DNA from 3 places in the Synechococcus sp. CBW1002 genome. Region 2 is predicted to be linked to each of the others. Evidence: predicted binding sites of a transcription regulator. Region 2 holds the regulator's gene; each other region holds the start of a gene.
What was found. Region 2 encodes NtcA, which controls nitrogen genes in cyanobacteria. Its sites were predicted from a motif close to GTANCNNNNGNTAC; they were not measured.

Region 1 (4,208 bases), 1.0 Mb from region 2:
AATGGCACCTGATCGATGCCACACACACCCTGTTCAAATTGTTGCGCTTCAGGCGATCCCGGCATTCGACGCTGGCAGGAGCGACGGGATGCAGGGCAACGGCCTTGGCAAGAGTGGCCAGGGGCCCGCTGCTCGATTGGCAACCAACTGCTAGGCAAGCAACGGCACCAAGGAGCCCGGAGCTTGCCGCCTAATCCAGAGCATCCATGCAGATGGACCTGTGGAGCATGGCGTCCACGCCTTCAGCGCTCCCGGAGCCCCACTGGAGCCCATGCAAGGCTTCCAGGATTGACTGCAGGACTATGACCCCAGCAGAGCCGTGCACTCCTGACGCTCGTGGAGGGCATCCGTGAGCTGCATGCGCAGACGAATGGTCTCCGCGAGATGCTCGGCGTCGTCCGCAACGCCGCTGAAGCGGGCCGAACCCCAGGTCTGCAGCCAGGGAAGGCCGATGAAATACAACCCCGGACTGTGAGTCACTCCGCGATCGTGGGCCGGATAGCCAGCGCCATTGAAGACCGGCAGATCGATCCAGCGAAAATCGGCCGCATATCCCGTGCACCAGATCACCGCAGCGAGGGGCTCCTGGTGGAGAGCCACGCTGTCTGCGCCTGCTGCTGGCGGGTGCCAGCAGGGCTGGTAGGGCGCTTCCTCAGGAGCCTCAATCCCTTCCCGTTGAATGTAGGCATCGATGCTGTCACGGATACGGCAATACACCGCATCCGCCTGATCCAGATTCGCAGCCAGATCGCTGGAAAAGTGGATCTGTCCGTCAGCGAAACCGAGCAGTCGACCATGCAGCACCATTCCATTGCGGGCATGACGTCGCAGGTCAATGTCCCGTCCCCCGTCTCGGCCAGTGAGGTAGTGATTGGTCTTGTGGCGCACCAGCCTGGGCTCGGGGTGCTGATCAATCGGCATGGCGTAATAGCCCATGCGATCCAGCCAGTCGACCACGTCCTTGCCGCGATAGCGGCGCGGTGAGCGCGGTGCTGAGCCCACACTCAGATGCACTCGGCGGCCGGCAAGAAACAGATCCTCAGCGATCTGACAGCCAGACTGGCCGCTGCCGACCACCAGCACGGGTCCGGCCGGCAGTTGGTCAGGATTGCGATAGTCGCGGGCATCCAGCTGGACGACGGAGCTGGGCAGCCGCTCCGCCTGGGGATGGCGCTTTGGCTTGTGGTAGCCACCGGTGGCGACAATCACGTGCTCCACTTCGATCTCACCGGCATTGGTGGTGAGCGTGTAGGTGCCGTCACGCCAGCAGAGGCGCTGCACACTCACTCCCTCACGCACATCTGCAGCAATGGCTGCGGCAAATCGGCGCACGTAGGCCACGATGTCGTCACGCACCATGAAGCCTTCCGGATCCTTCCCGTCGTAGGGAAAGTCCGGCAGCCGGCACTGCCAGTTCGGGGTGACCAGGCAGAAGGAATCCCAACGCTGCCGTTCCCAGGCGTGGCCGACCTGGTGCTGTTCCAGCACCAGGGGCCGGATACCACGCCGCTGGAGGCAGGCTGCTGCCGACAGGCCGGACTGGCCGCCCCCGACCACCACGACGGGATGCCTGGGCGGCAGAGGAGCCGAGGGCTGCAAGGGTGCCAATCAAGAGGAGATCCCAGTTTCCCTGCTGGCGACTCAGGGGCCGGTAGCCATTGCAACCTCTGGACGGGCTCAGCCGGGTTGCGACCTCCAGGGATTCGGTCGCATCGGCCACATAAAACAAAACGAAACACGTGGCAGGGTTCGCCCTGGATTCCGCCACCAGACAACCTCACCCCATGCCCGAAGTCACCCGTCCCGCCAACCAGCCGGGCGATTTTCTCGTTGATTACGAAGAGAAAGTCTTTCCTGATGTCCAAGCGGAGCCCGGGGAAAAAGCCCTGGTGACCTTTCACACCGTCGCCTTCGAAGGTTCGATCGGCCTGGTCAATCTTCTTCAGGCCAGCCGGTTGATCACCAAGGGCTTCGAAACCTCGATTCTTCTGTATGGCCCGGGAGTCACGCTGGGGGTTCAACGGGGATTCCCCAAGCTGGGTGATGCGGCCTTTGATGGCCATCTCAACTTCAATGCCCGGATCCAGAAGTTCATGGGCCAGGGTGGCAAAGTCTACGCCTGCCGCTTTGCCCTCCAGGCTCTGTACGGCCACGGCGAAGGGGCGCTGATCCCAGGCATCACCCCCATCAACCCCCTTGATGTGCTTGACATTGTCTTGATGCACCGCAAGGAGGGGGCCTTCATCCTCGACACCTGGACCCTCTGAGATCTCTGTTTCAGACCTTTCGGATGTCTCCCATGGTCAGCACGATCACCGTTGCGGCGGCGCAGATTCGTCCGGTTCTGTTCAACCTTGAGGGGTCCGTGGCCCGGGTGCTCGCGGCCATGGAGCAGGCGGCTGCGGCAGGGGTTGAGTTGATCGTCTTTCCGGAGACATTTCTTCCCTATTACCCCTATTTCTCCTTCGTGGAGCCGGCCGTGCTGATGGGTGCTTCCCATCTGCGCCTTTATGAGCAGGCCGTGGTGATTCCCGGACCGGAGATCAGCCAGATCTGCTCAGCCGCCAGCCAGCACAACCTGCATGTGCTCCTGGGGGTGAACGAACGGGATGGCGGCAGCCTCTACAACACCCAACTGCTGATTGATGCCTCTGGCACGATTGTGCTGAAGCGCCGCAAGATCACCCCCACCTACCACGAACGCATGGTCTGGGGGCAGGGGGATGGCGCCGGGTTGCAGGTGGTGCCGACCGCCCTGGGCCGCATCGGTGCCCTGGCCTGCTGGGAGCACTACAACCCCCTGGCCCGCTTCGCCCTGATGACCCAGGGGGAGGAAATCCACTGCGCCCAGTTTCCCGGATCGCTCGTGGGTCCGATCTTCTCCGAACAGACCGCCGTGACCCTGCGGCATCACGCCCTGGAGGCTGGTTGCTTCGTGGTGTCGTCCACCGCCTGGCTGGATCCGGCCGACCATGCCGTGATCACTCCCGATCCTTCCCTGCATCGTGCCTTCCAGGGGGGCTGCCACACCGCGGTGATCAGCCCGGAAGGCCGCTATCTGGCCGGCCCACTGCCGGAGGGTGAAGGACTGGCGATCGCCACGCTCGACACCGCCCTGATCACCAAACGCAAACGCATGATGGACAGTGTGGGGCACTACAGCCGTCCCGATCTGCTGGGGCTGCGGATCAACGCAACGCCGGCCACCCAGGTGGACCCGATGCTGATCCCAGGAGCAGCTCAGGACAGCCACGCTCCGTCAGGCGCCACGGTGCAGGTCGCTTCCGCTGAGGCCCAGACCCATGGCTGATGCCTCCAAGCCGGCTCTGGCCAGCCAGAACCTCGGGCGTTTCGTGACGGAGCTGCAGGTGCAGGGGCTGGTCGACCCCGCCGTGGCCGGCAACCAGGGGCGCCGCGGTGGAGCCGGTCCATCGGACCATCGCGCCCTGACGATCGCGGGCACCACCGTGATGGTTCCCGTCTACAACGCGGTGTCCCAGGACTCTCCGTTCCGGCTGGAGCAGGCTGCCGATGGAGCGGTTGCCGTGACCGACCGGCCCGGCACAAAACTGGCCGCCGTGGAGCCTCCGCCACAACCACGCTTCTACGGCCTCTCCACCACCGACGGCACCCCCTACAGCGCCATCGCCCTGCTGCATGGCCGCGATGTGCTGGCCACCACCCTGCTCCAGACCTGCATCCGCTTTCGGGATCGCAGTCAGTCGTGCCAGTTCTGTGCCATCGAGCAGTCGCTCGAGGACGGACGCACCCTGGTGCGCAAGACCCCTGAGCAGGTGGCGGAGGTGGCCGAGGCGGCGGTGCGGCTCGATGGTGTGCGCCAGCTGGTGATGACCACCGGCACTCCGAACAGTGACGATCGGGGGGCCCGGCTGATGGCGGAAACGGCGGCGGCGGTGAAGGCGCGGGTGGACCTGCCGATCCAGGGCCAATGCGAGCCCCCGGATGATCCGATCTGGTATCTCCGCATGAAGCAGGCGGGGATTGACAGCCTGGGAATGCACCTGGAAGTGGTGGACGAAGCGGTACGGCGTCGTGTACTCCCGGGCAAATCGGAGCTCAGCCTGGAGCGCTATGTCGAGGCCTTCGAGCAGGCTGTGGCCGTGTTCGGCCGCGGGCAGGTGAGCACCTATCTGCTGGCCGGCCTGGGCGACAGTGCCAGCACCCTGATCTCCTGCAGCGAACGGCTG
Region 2 (4,208 bases):
CCGGTTCGAGGCTGGTGGTGGCCAGCACGTCGCCCGCCCGCGCCACGGGGCGGTTCGGCCGCAGGTCTGGAAAGGCCAGCACCTGCTGCTCACCGCGCAGCACGTTGGCGGCCGAGAGCAGGCTCACCACCCAGGAGCCGGGGCGGGCCAGCAGAGTCTCCAGTTTGGCGATGTCGTTCCTTGGCACCAGAAGGATCTGGCGGTCCGGCGGCTCCCCCGGCAGCACCCGCTGGAACGCGAGCCGGTTGGCCTGCTGCAGCAAGGTGTTGATCACGTCCCGGGCCTGTTCCGGTCGCTCCAGAGTCACCTTGGCGGTGGCCAGGGGCTGGCCGCTGCTGATCACCACATCGCCGCGGCGCAGGGCGATGATCTTGGTTTCAAGGCCCTGGAGTTCCTTCTCCCCTTCCTTGATCTGCTCCTGCACCGCCGCCAACTCGGTTTCGGTGCGGCGGATCTCCTGGTCCCGGTTAGCCACATCGCGGCTGAGGCGATCGCGCTCGGCCTCCAGCCGGGCACGCTGCTGCTGCAGGGGCAGCAGTTCGCGCCGCAGTTGTTGCAGCCGCTTCTCCGCTTCATCCCGCTGGGCCTGGGCCCGTTTTCGCTCCCCTTCCACCCGCTTGGTGGCCGCCTGGGCTCGGCGGCTGGCCTGCTGGGCGGTGGCGCTGGCGGCCTGGGCACCGACCAGGTCGCGGCGGCTGCGTGCCAGATCGTCGCGGCTCTGCTGCAGCCTCTGCTCCAGCTGGTCCAGTTCGAACAGGCCCACCCGCAACCTTTGGCTCACCAGAAGCATCAGGCCCAGGGACATGGCACTGATCAGCGATCCGGTGAGCACCGTGATCAGCACGGCGGTGCGGCGCGGTCGCAGGTTGAACAGGCTGAGGCGCGCCTTGCCCACGCGGCTGCCGAGCCGATCACCGAGGGTGGAGAGCACGCCGCCCAGCACCAGCAGGACCAGGATCAACAACCAACCCGTCATCGCTGCCTCACCACGCCGTCGTTCCGCTGTCAGCCTTCGGATCCGGGGGATCCGAAGGCTGCATCCTGCAGCACAGACCCCGTCGTCCGACACGGTGCGGACAGTCTGGGGAGGCGTCCCGCCGGGTCTGATCCTTGGCCTGTTCCGGTGTCTGTGGTCCGGTCGGTGCTTCTGGGTCGTTTAATGTCTGGCCCGCCCGGCTTGCACCGCGATGGTTCCGGACTTCATGGTGATCGGGGCCCAGCGTTCCGGCACCACCTGGCTGCACAGGGTTCTCAGCCAGCATCCGGATCTGTGGCTCACGCCGGTCAAGGAGCTCCACTACTTTGACAAGCCCCAGATCCGCTTCGGCGTGTTCGACGCCGATGAGCGGCGACGCGCCAGGTTCTGGGACCTGAAGCGTTTCGCCCGCGATCCCCGCTGGTTCGGCCGCTACTGGTTCCTGCCGCGCAGTGATGCCTGGTATTGCCGCCTGTTTGGTCAGGGACGTCGCCAGGGCAAGCGGGTCGGCGAGATCACCCCCGCCTACGCCACCCTGGAGCGGCCGGTGTGGGAGCGGATGCAGCGTCTGGCACCGGAGCTGAGGCTGGTGTTCGTGATGCGCGATCCCGTGCTGAGGGTCTGGTCGGCGATCCGCAACCGGGTCCGCAAGGGCCAGTTCGACGGTGAGGCCGACATTGCCGCTCTGCTGGAGCAGGCCCGCATGCCCGGCGCCGTGAGCCGTTCCAACTACCTCCGCACCATCGAGACCGTCGAGGCGGTGTTCCAGCCCGCTCAGTTGCACTGCTGCTTTTTCGAACAGCTCATCAGTGATCCTGCAGCCTTCGCCGACGACCTGTTCGACTTTCTGGCCGCGCCCCCTTTGAACGAGCGACTGCGTCTGCCGCCGGCCGTCAACGTGGCCGCCGGCGGCCGGGAACCCCCCCTGGGCTTTCAGCGGGAGATGGCGCGCGACTATCTACCGATGGTGGAGCGTCTGGCAGAGCGTTTCGGTGCCGTGCCGCAGGGCTGGCTGGATCGCTACCGCAATCTGCTCAGCTGACCTGGTTGGAGTGGAGGCGGTCAGCTGAAGCGTTTGGCCAGGGCGATCGGGTCGAAGACCGTGATCTTCTTGCGATCCACCTGCACCAGCCCGTCGTTGCGCAGGTCGCCCAGCAGCCTCGTGATCGTCACCCGGGTGGAGCCGATCGCCTCGGCGATCGCCTGGTGGGAGAGGCGCAGGTCGATCGTGATCCCCTCCTGACTGGGCACACCGAAATCGCGGCAGAGCACAAGCAGAAAGCTCACCAGCCGGGAGGACATGTCCCGGTGGGTGAGGGTTTCGATCATGGTTTCGGTCTGCAGGATGCGGGAGGACAAGCCCTGCAGCAGCAATAGCCCGACGCTGGCATCGCGCTCAATGGCCTGGCGGACCGAGGTGGCGGGAGCGGTCACCATCTCCACGCGGGTGAAGGCGATGGCGTGATAAAAGCGATCGGATCGCTGCCCGGTGAGCAGCGACAGCACACCGAACAGACTGTTTTCCCGCAGCAGTGCCACGGTGATTTCTTCACCGGATTCGTAGACCCGCGATAACCGCACGGCGCCGCGACGCAGCAGATAGACCCGTTCGGCCGGATCTCCGGGAAAGAAAATGGTTTTGCCACGCTCCACGGTCTCGACGCTGCTGCCGCCGAGACCGCGCATCACTTCGAGAAGGGTGGCTCCGGCTCCGCCGGACACACCCGACCCGGTGCCAGCGGAGCCGCTGGGGGGAGGGGGGGCGTAACGGCTGAAGCCGCGAGTAGCGCCGACCATGACGGCGGGGCAGGAACTGGGAAGCTACGGAGCGACCCTGCTCTTTCTTGTAGCAACCAACACGGTTGCTGTCAGGGCCTCCGCTTCCGCTCCCGCTCGCCAGCCCCTGGCGCTCTGGGCCTGTGCGGCTGTTGACGCCTGTCGCAGCCTGTGCCGCCGTTTCCGCGAAACCGTCTGTTCCCACCAGGGATGGTGTGTGTGGCTTGTCCAGGGCGCAGATGCCGCTACATTCAGGTTCCAGCGCAGCGTCCGATCCCATCGCTTCGGTCCCTGTCCAGGTCGGCCGGAATGATCCGCTCGCCCGGCCCCATCGCCCTCCGGGATGTCCATGACCGCCAGTCTTGCCAGCCCCCAGGGCAGCCATCGCCCCTCCCAGCGGGGTGACATCTCTGTCCGGGGTCAGCGGCTGGAGGCCCGGCCTGAGCAGCGAACTGACCCTGTCCGCCCAGCGACTCGCGCTGTAGTGCCCCTTCGGCCCGTGCCCCAGGCCGAAGGGCTGCTTCAGGTGCACACAGCCCCTTTCCGCGGCAGCTTCGGCGCCGTGTTCAGCCAGGCCCTGCGCACGGCGGGTCTGGGCAGTCGCGTCCTGGTGAGTCAGTTTCTCAAAGGTGGCGTGGATCAGGGGCTGGGCCGCAGTCTCTGGCTTTGCGGCCGCCTGCAGTGGCTGCGGCCGGCGGTGCCCGCCTGCCTTGCGGCGCCCCTGCAGGCTGAAGCCGAGCAGGACCTTGCCCTGGCGGCTGTCCGGGAGGTGTGGGATTTCAGCCGCCAGCAGCTGCTGGCGGGCGCCGTGGATCTGATGGTGCTTGATGAACTGGGGCTGGCGATCGAGCTGGGTTATCTGTCTCTTCTGGATGTCACCGAGGTGCTGGAACAGCGGCCGGCTCAGCTGGATGTCATCCTGACGGGCCCGGCGATGCCCGCCGCTCTGATGGCCATGGCCGATCAGGTCACCCAACTGCGCCGCGGCTGATGCTCAAGAACGACCGCTGGATCAAGGAGCGGGCCGATGCCGGCATGATCCATCCCTTTGAAGACCATCTGGTGAGGCATCTCGAACCCGAGACCTCCAGCGCACCGGTGCTCAGCTTTGGTTGTTCCTCCTATGGCTACGACCTGCGTCTGTCGTCGCAGGAGTTTCTGATCTTTCGCCATGTCCCCGGCACGGTAATGAACCCGAAGCGGTTCAATCCAGCCAATCTGGAGCCGGCCCCCCTGCATGAGGACATCGATGGCGCCTTTTTCATTCTGCCGGCCCATTCCTATGGCCTTGGCGTTGCGATGGAGAAGCTGAGGGTGCCGCCCAACATCACGGTAATTTGCCTGGGAAAGAGCACTTACGCCCGGCTTGGCATCATCGTCAACACCACACCCGCTGAAGCGGGGTGGGAGGGCCATCTCACGCTTGAATTCAGCAATTCTTCCGGCGCAGATTGCC
Region 3 (4,208 bases), 1.4 Mb from region 2:
CGACAGCCAGCCGATGATGCCCTTCATTGGCTGGCTGTCAGCAAGAATCACGAGGGTTTTGCGGCAGCGATGACATGGAACATCCAGAGGTTTCAAAGGGGGAAGGTGTGGTGAAAAGCCCCGCGGATGCCGTTCACGATGTCGTGGAACAGGGACGTTCTCACCAGAGTGATGCTTTGCTTCAGGGATGGAGTTGCCTGACTTGCCAAGGTTGACCCGATCTTCGAGGACGATGGTATTCGGTTCTTTACTGCTGCCAGTGCGGCTTACGGTTCCTGGAGCGTTGGAGAATCTGGTTGTGCCTCTGTCGCCGCTTTGGTCAATGCTCGTCTTTCCAGGCGGCAGATTCATCACCACGGCATGCAAAAAATTCTCTCTGAGGATCATGTGGAATGGCAGACGGGCAAATGTGAAGATAATGGCCGCTATGCCTGCGCTTTTGATGAAATGTCGAAACGGGTCAGCGGAGGGTAATCACGACAATGCTCCTGGAATGGTTGTGAAATAGAATTTTCATCCAGGAGTTGAGTGTCGGTGAAATCTTGAAGATTGCTACAGGCCTGATTCATTGCCATCCATGGAGCTGGCTGTGTCTTCCTGGCCATGCATGGGTGAAAGATTGATCGGAGAAGTTGGCTCGCATGGGCAGGCGAATTCACAGAGGCTGCAAGGTCGTCTTCACCTTTCTTTCGTGTTAATCATGCTAATCTGTCGATGGTATGGGCGTAAGGAGTGGAAGGAGGCGTTAAGATCTCTTGGAAAGGACTGGATGCAACGCGCGGTTGTTCATGCCGTAGTTGACCTGGGAAGGAATTCCTGAATTCTTGAATTCAGGGTGCGCTATTGAAATGGGACGGATTGTCGGTGCCGGTCTTTGAGTGTGACAAGCAGTTGAGGTCGTATGCTTGAAGAGGGCGTATTCCTCCAACGAAGCTGCCTGGCGTTATCGAAATTGGTCGCGATCCATGGCAGGTAAGCAGAGGCTGGATCAGGAGCTTGTGCAACGGGGCCTTGCTGCTACACGCCAGCAGGCGCAGCAGCTTATTCGTGCCGGACGGGTTCGCAGCGGTGGCCAGATCCTGGACAAGCCTGGTCTGCCGGTTGCACTGGATCGCGCTCTGGAAGTGGAGCAGCCTCCACGCTATGTGTCCCGTGGCGGCGAGAAGCTCGCGGCTGCCCTGGAAAACTTCCCGATCCGTGTGGCTGGGCGTGTCTGTCTTGATGGGGGCATCTCCACCGGTGGATTTACCGATTGCCTTCTCCAGCACGGAGCCGCACGGGTGTACGGCGTGGACGTTGGCTATGGCCAGACGGCTTGGAGGCTGCGCACAGATCCAAGGGTGGTGCTCAAGGAGCGCACCAATCTGCGCCACCTCCATCCCGAGCAGCTGTATGCACCAGAGGATCCCTGGCCGGATCTGGCGGTGGCGGATGTCTCCTTCATCTCGCTTTCGCTGGTGTTGCCGGCATTGGGTCGTCTCCTGAGCCCCACGTCTGAACTTGTGGTGCTCGTCAAACCGCAATTTGAGGTTGGCCGTGAACGGGTTGGCAAGGGTGGGGTGGTGCGTGATGCCTTAGCCCATGCCGACGCCATTGATCGGGTGATCACCGCGGCTGCTCGGGAGGGCCTGCGTCCTCTTGGCTTGGTGGCTTCGCCGATCACGGGACCGGCTGGTAATCATGAATATTTGTTATGGCTGTGCGGAGCCCCTGTGGCCAATGGCGGGAGCTCTGATCCCGCAGCTCTGCTGGCGGGCACCGAGCAGGAGCGTCGAACGGCCTTGGAGCAGGTGGTGTCAGCCACTCTCTCCACAACCTGAAGGAGGGGTCCGAAACCTCAAGGAGCGTTGCCTTGGCCGGTGCGGATGAAGGTCTCCTGGCGGACCGAAGCCATTTGGCGCGTCCGCTGAATCCGCCACGATGGGATGCGGTCGGATCCCCGCAGAGGCTGGAACTCTCGCGAGGAAAGAAAACAAAAAAGCCCTTCAGATGGCTGAAGGGCTGACTTGAGCTTGTTGCCCAGCGGCCGTGCTGGTCCCAGGGGATCAGATGGCGCCGCTGTCCCGCTCGCCGGTGCGGATGCGGATCACAGAATCGATCGTGCTCACGAAGATCTTGCCGTCGCCGATCTCGCCGGTACGAGCCGCATCCTGGATCGCCGTCACCACGGTGTCCACCTGGCCGTCATCCACCACGATTTCAAGTTTGAGCTTCTGCAGAAACTCCACTGTGAACTCAGAGCCGCGGTAACGCTCCACCTGACCCTTCTGCCGGCCGAAACCCCTGACTTCACTCACGGTCATGCCGACGATGCCGGCATTGACCAGGGCGATCTTGACGTCCTCAAGCTTGAAGGGACGAATGATGGCCTCGACTTTTTTCATGGAAGCTGCTTGGGGCTGTTTGAAGTCTCTCAGGAAAGGCCCCGGAGAGGAGGAAACCTGTCCATCAGACCCGAGCTTTGGTGGGTTCGTCGTAGCAACGGCTACGGGCGTGACCTGGGGCGTGGCCTCGCGTGGGTCGCGACCGGGCGGGTCGCATCGGTATCATCCGAAACCCCTGACAGGCCCAGTGAAGGAGTCTGTCTTTCTCCGCCTGAGCCCCGTGACCGCCGCCTCGTCCAATGCGATCGCCAGTGGCTCTGCTGCCGGCAGTGCCGCAACCCCCTCCCCGGAAAACCAGACACGTACCCCTCGCTACGGCGAGCGGGCGATTGCCGAGGCTGAGCTGATCTGCTTTGAAAACCCTCGCCCGGGGCGGGCCTATGAGGTCTCGATCGAGCTGCCGGAGTTCACCTGCACTTGCCCCTTTTCCGGTTATCCCGATTTCGCCGTGCTGCGGTTGCTCTACCAGCCCGGCCCCCGGGTGTTGGAACTCAAGGCCCTGAAGCTCTACGTGAACGCTTACCGCGATCGCGCCATTTCCCACGAGGAGGTGGCCAACCGCATCCTCGACGACCTTGTGGCTGCGGCCGAGCCGGTCTGGATGGAGCTCCTGGCCGATTTCAACCCCCGAGGCAATGTCCACACCGTGGTGCGGGTGTCCCATGGCACCCGTCAGGCCTGCTGAGCGCCGGTGGACCTCTCCAGGTCCAGCTGGGCCAGCAGGGACGGCAGCTCCTGAGAGAAGGCCGTGAGGTTTCGGTTGCAAAGTCCGGCCACGTGCAGACGGCCTGGACGGTCGCTGCTGAGCCCGTTTGAGCTTTCGATGCTGTCTGCCGATTCTGAGGATTCCGCGATGGCCCAAAGCTGCCGGGTGGCGATCAGGCTGGCAGCGCCGCCGGCCAGGGCAATGGCGAAGCCCGTGTAGACGAGCGGCACACCAGGGTCTCGTTTCAGAAGGATGCCGCTGGCCGGCAACACGCTGACCACGCGGACCGGCAGTCCCTTCACTTCCTGAGCGGGGCCACCGGGCACCAGCTGGGCCAGGCTCTGGCCGTCGGGCCCGAACACCTGCACCGGTCCGTCCTCGCTGCTGAGGCTGAGCAGCACCGGCTCTGATCCATCCGGACGGGTGGGCAGCACCAGGCCCCAGATCTGTTCACCCAGTTGCGGGAAGCTCTGCAGTGGCAGTTGCAGCAGAGGGCTGCGGCCTAGCTGCACGGTGATGGCGGCCAGGGCCCAGTCGGCCTGATACAGGGTGATGCCGCGGTAGCGCAGGGGATGGTTGACGCTGATCTCGGCCTTCTTGACACTGGGCTCGCCGGTGGTTGGATCGGCGGGGTTGAGCAGGCGTAGTTGAGAGCGGAACTGCTCCGGGCGGCCGGCTGGATCGCGCTCGATCGCGAAGCGATCCAGGGCGAGGGTGAGCTGTCTGCGGCCTCGGCTGTCGAGCAGTTCCAGTTCCCTTCCCGGTGCGAGGAACTGTTCCTGCCGGTGCCCCCCCAGGGAGCCCCAGGCGGCGCCCACCATCAGCACCACCATGCCCGCATGCACCAGAAGGGGGCCGATCCGTCCCAGGATCCCCTTGCGGGCCGCCAGGCGGTCTGGATGACGTTGCAGTTGCCAGCCTTGCTGGGCAAGTAGATCGGCCAGGCGATCAAGGCCTTGCTGCGGCTGTGCCAGGCTCACGGTTTCCGCCAGGCTGAGCTTGCTCAGCTGCCGGGGCGAGCGGTAATCGATCCAGCGCAGGGCCGCCTGCAGGGCCGGCCATTGGCGCCGCCAGCTGCACAACAGAAGGGCCAGGCCCAGCCAGGCCAGCAAGGCGAG

Region 1: a site for NtcA is predicted at 1,652-1,665, ahead of H8F24_RS03005 (MSMEG_0569 family flavin-dependent oxidoreductase). Genes of this name have one in related genera too.
Region 3: a site for NtcA is predicted at 2,476-2,489, ahead of H8F24_RS01060 (P-II family nitrogen regulator). Genes of this name have one in related genera too.

The regions. Positions count from the first base shown of each region.
Region 1 is NZ_CP060398.1:629,143-633,350, forward strand. Features, by position in the region: gene H8F24_RS03000 (hypothetical protein) at 1-65, opposite strand, end outside; gene H8F24_RS03005 (MSMEG_0569 family flavin-dependent oxidoreductase) at 301-1,608, opposite strand; gene H8F24_RS03010 (MSMEG_0572/Sll0783 family nitrogen starvation response protein) at 1,785-2,267, shown strand; gene H8F24_RS03015 (Nit6803 family nitrilase) at 2,300-3,310, shown strand; gene H8F24_RS03020 (MSMEG_0568 family radical SAM protein) at 3,303-4,208, shown strand, end outside.
Region 2 is NZ_CP060398.1:1,630,062-1,634,269, forward strand. Features, by position in the region: gene H8F24_RS07735 (DUF3084 domain-containing protein) at 1-976, opposite strand, end outside; gene H8F24_RS07740 (sulfotransferase) at 1,188-2,018, shown strand; gene ntcA (global nitrogen regulator NtcA) at 2,039-2,773, opposite strand; gene H8F24_RS07750 (cob(I)yrinic acid a,c-diamide adenosyltransferase) at 3,102-3,743, shown strand; gene dcd (dCTP deaminase) at 3,743-4,208, shown strand, end outside.
Region 3 is NZ_CP060398.1:206,023-210,230, reverse strand. Features, by position in the region: gene H8F24_RS01070 (hypothetical protein) at 1-387, opposite strand, end outside; gene H8F24_RS01065 (TlyA family RNA methyltransferase) at 966-1,820, shown strand; gene H8F24_RS01060 (P-II family nitrogen regulator) at 2,046-2,384, opposite strand; gene queF (preQ(1) synthase) at 2,629-3,069, shown strand; gene H8F24_RS01050 (cytochrome c biogenesis protein ResB) at 3,057-4,208, opposite strand, start outside.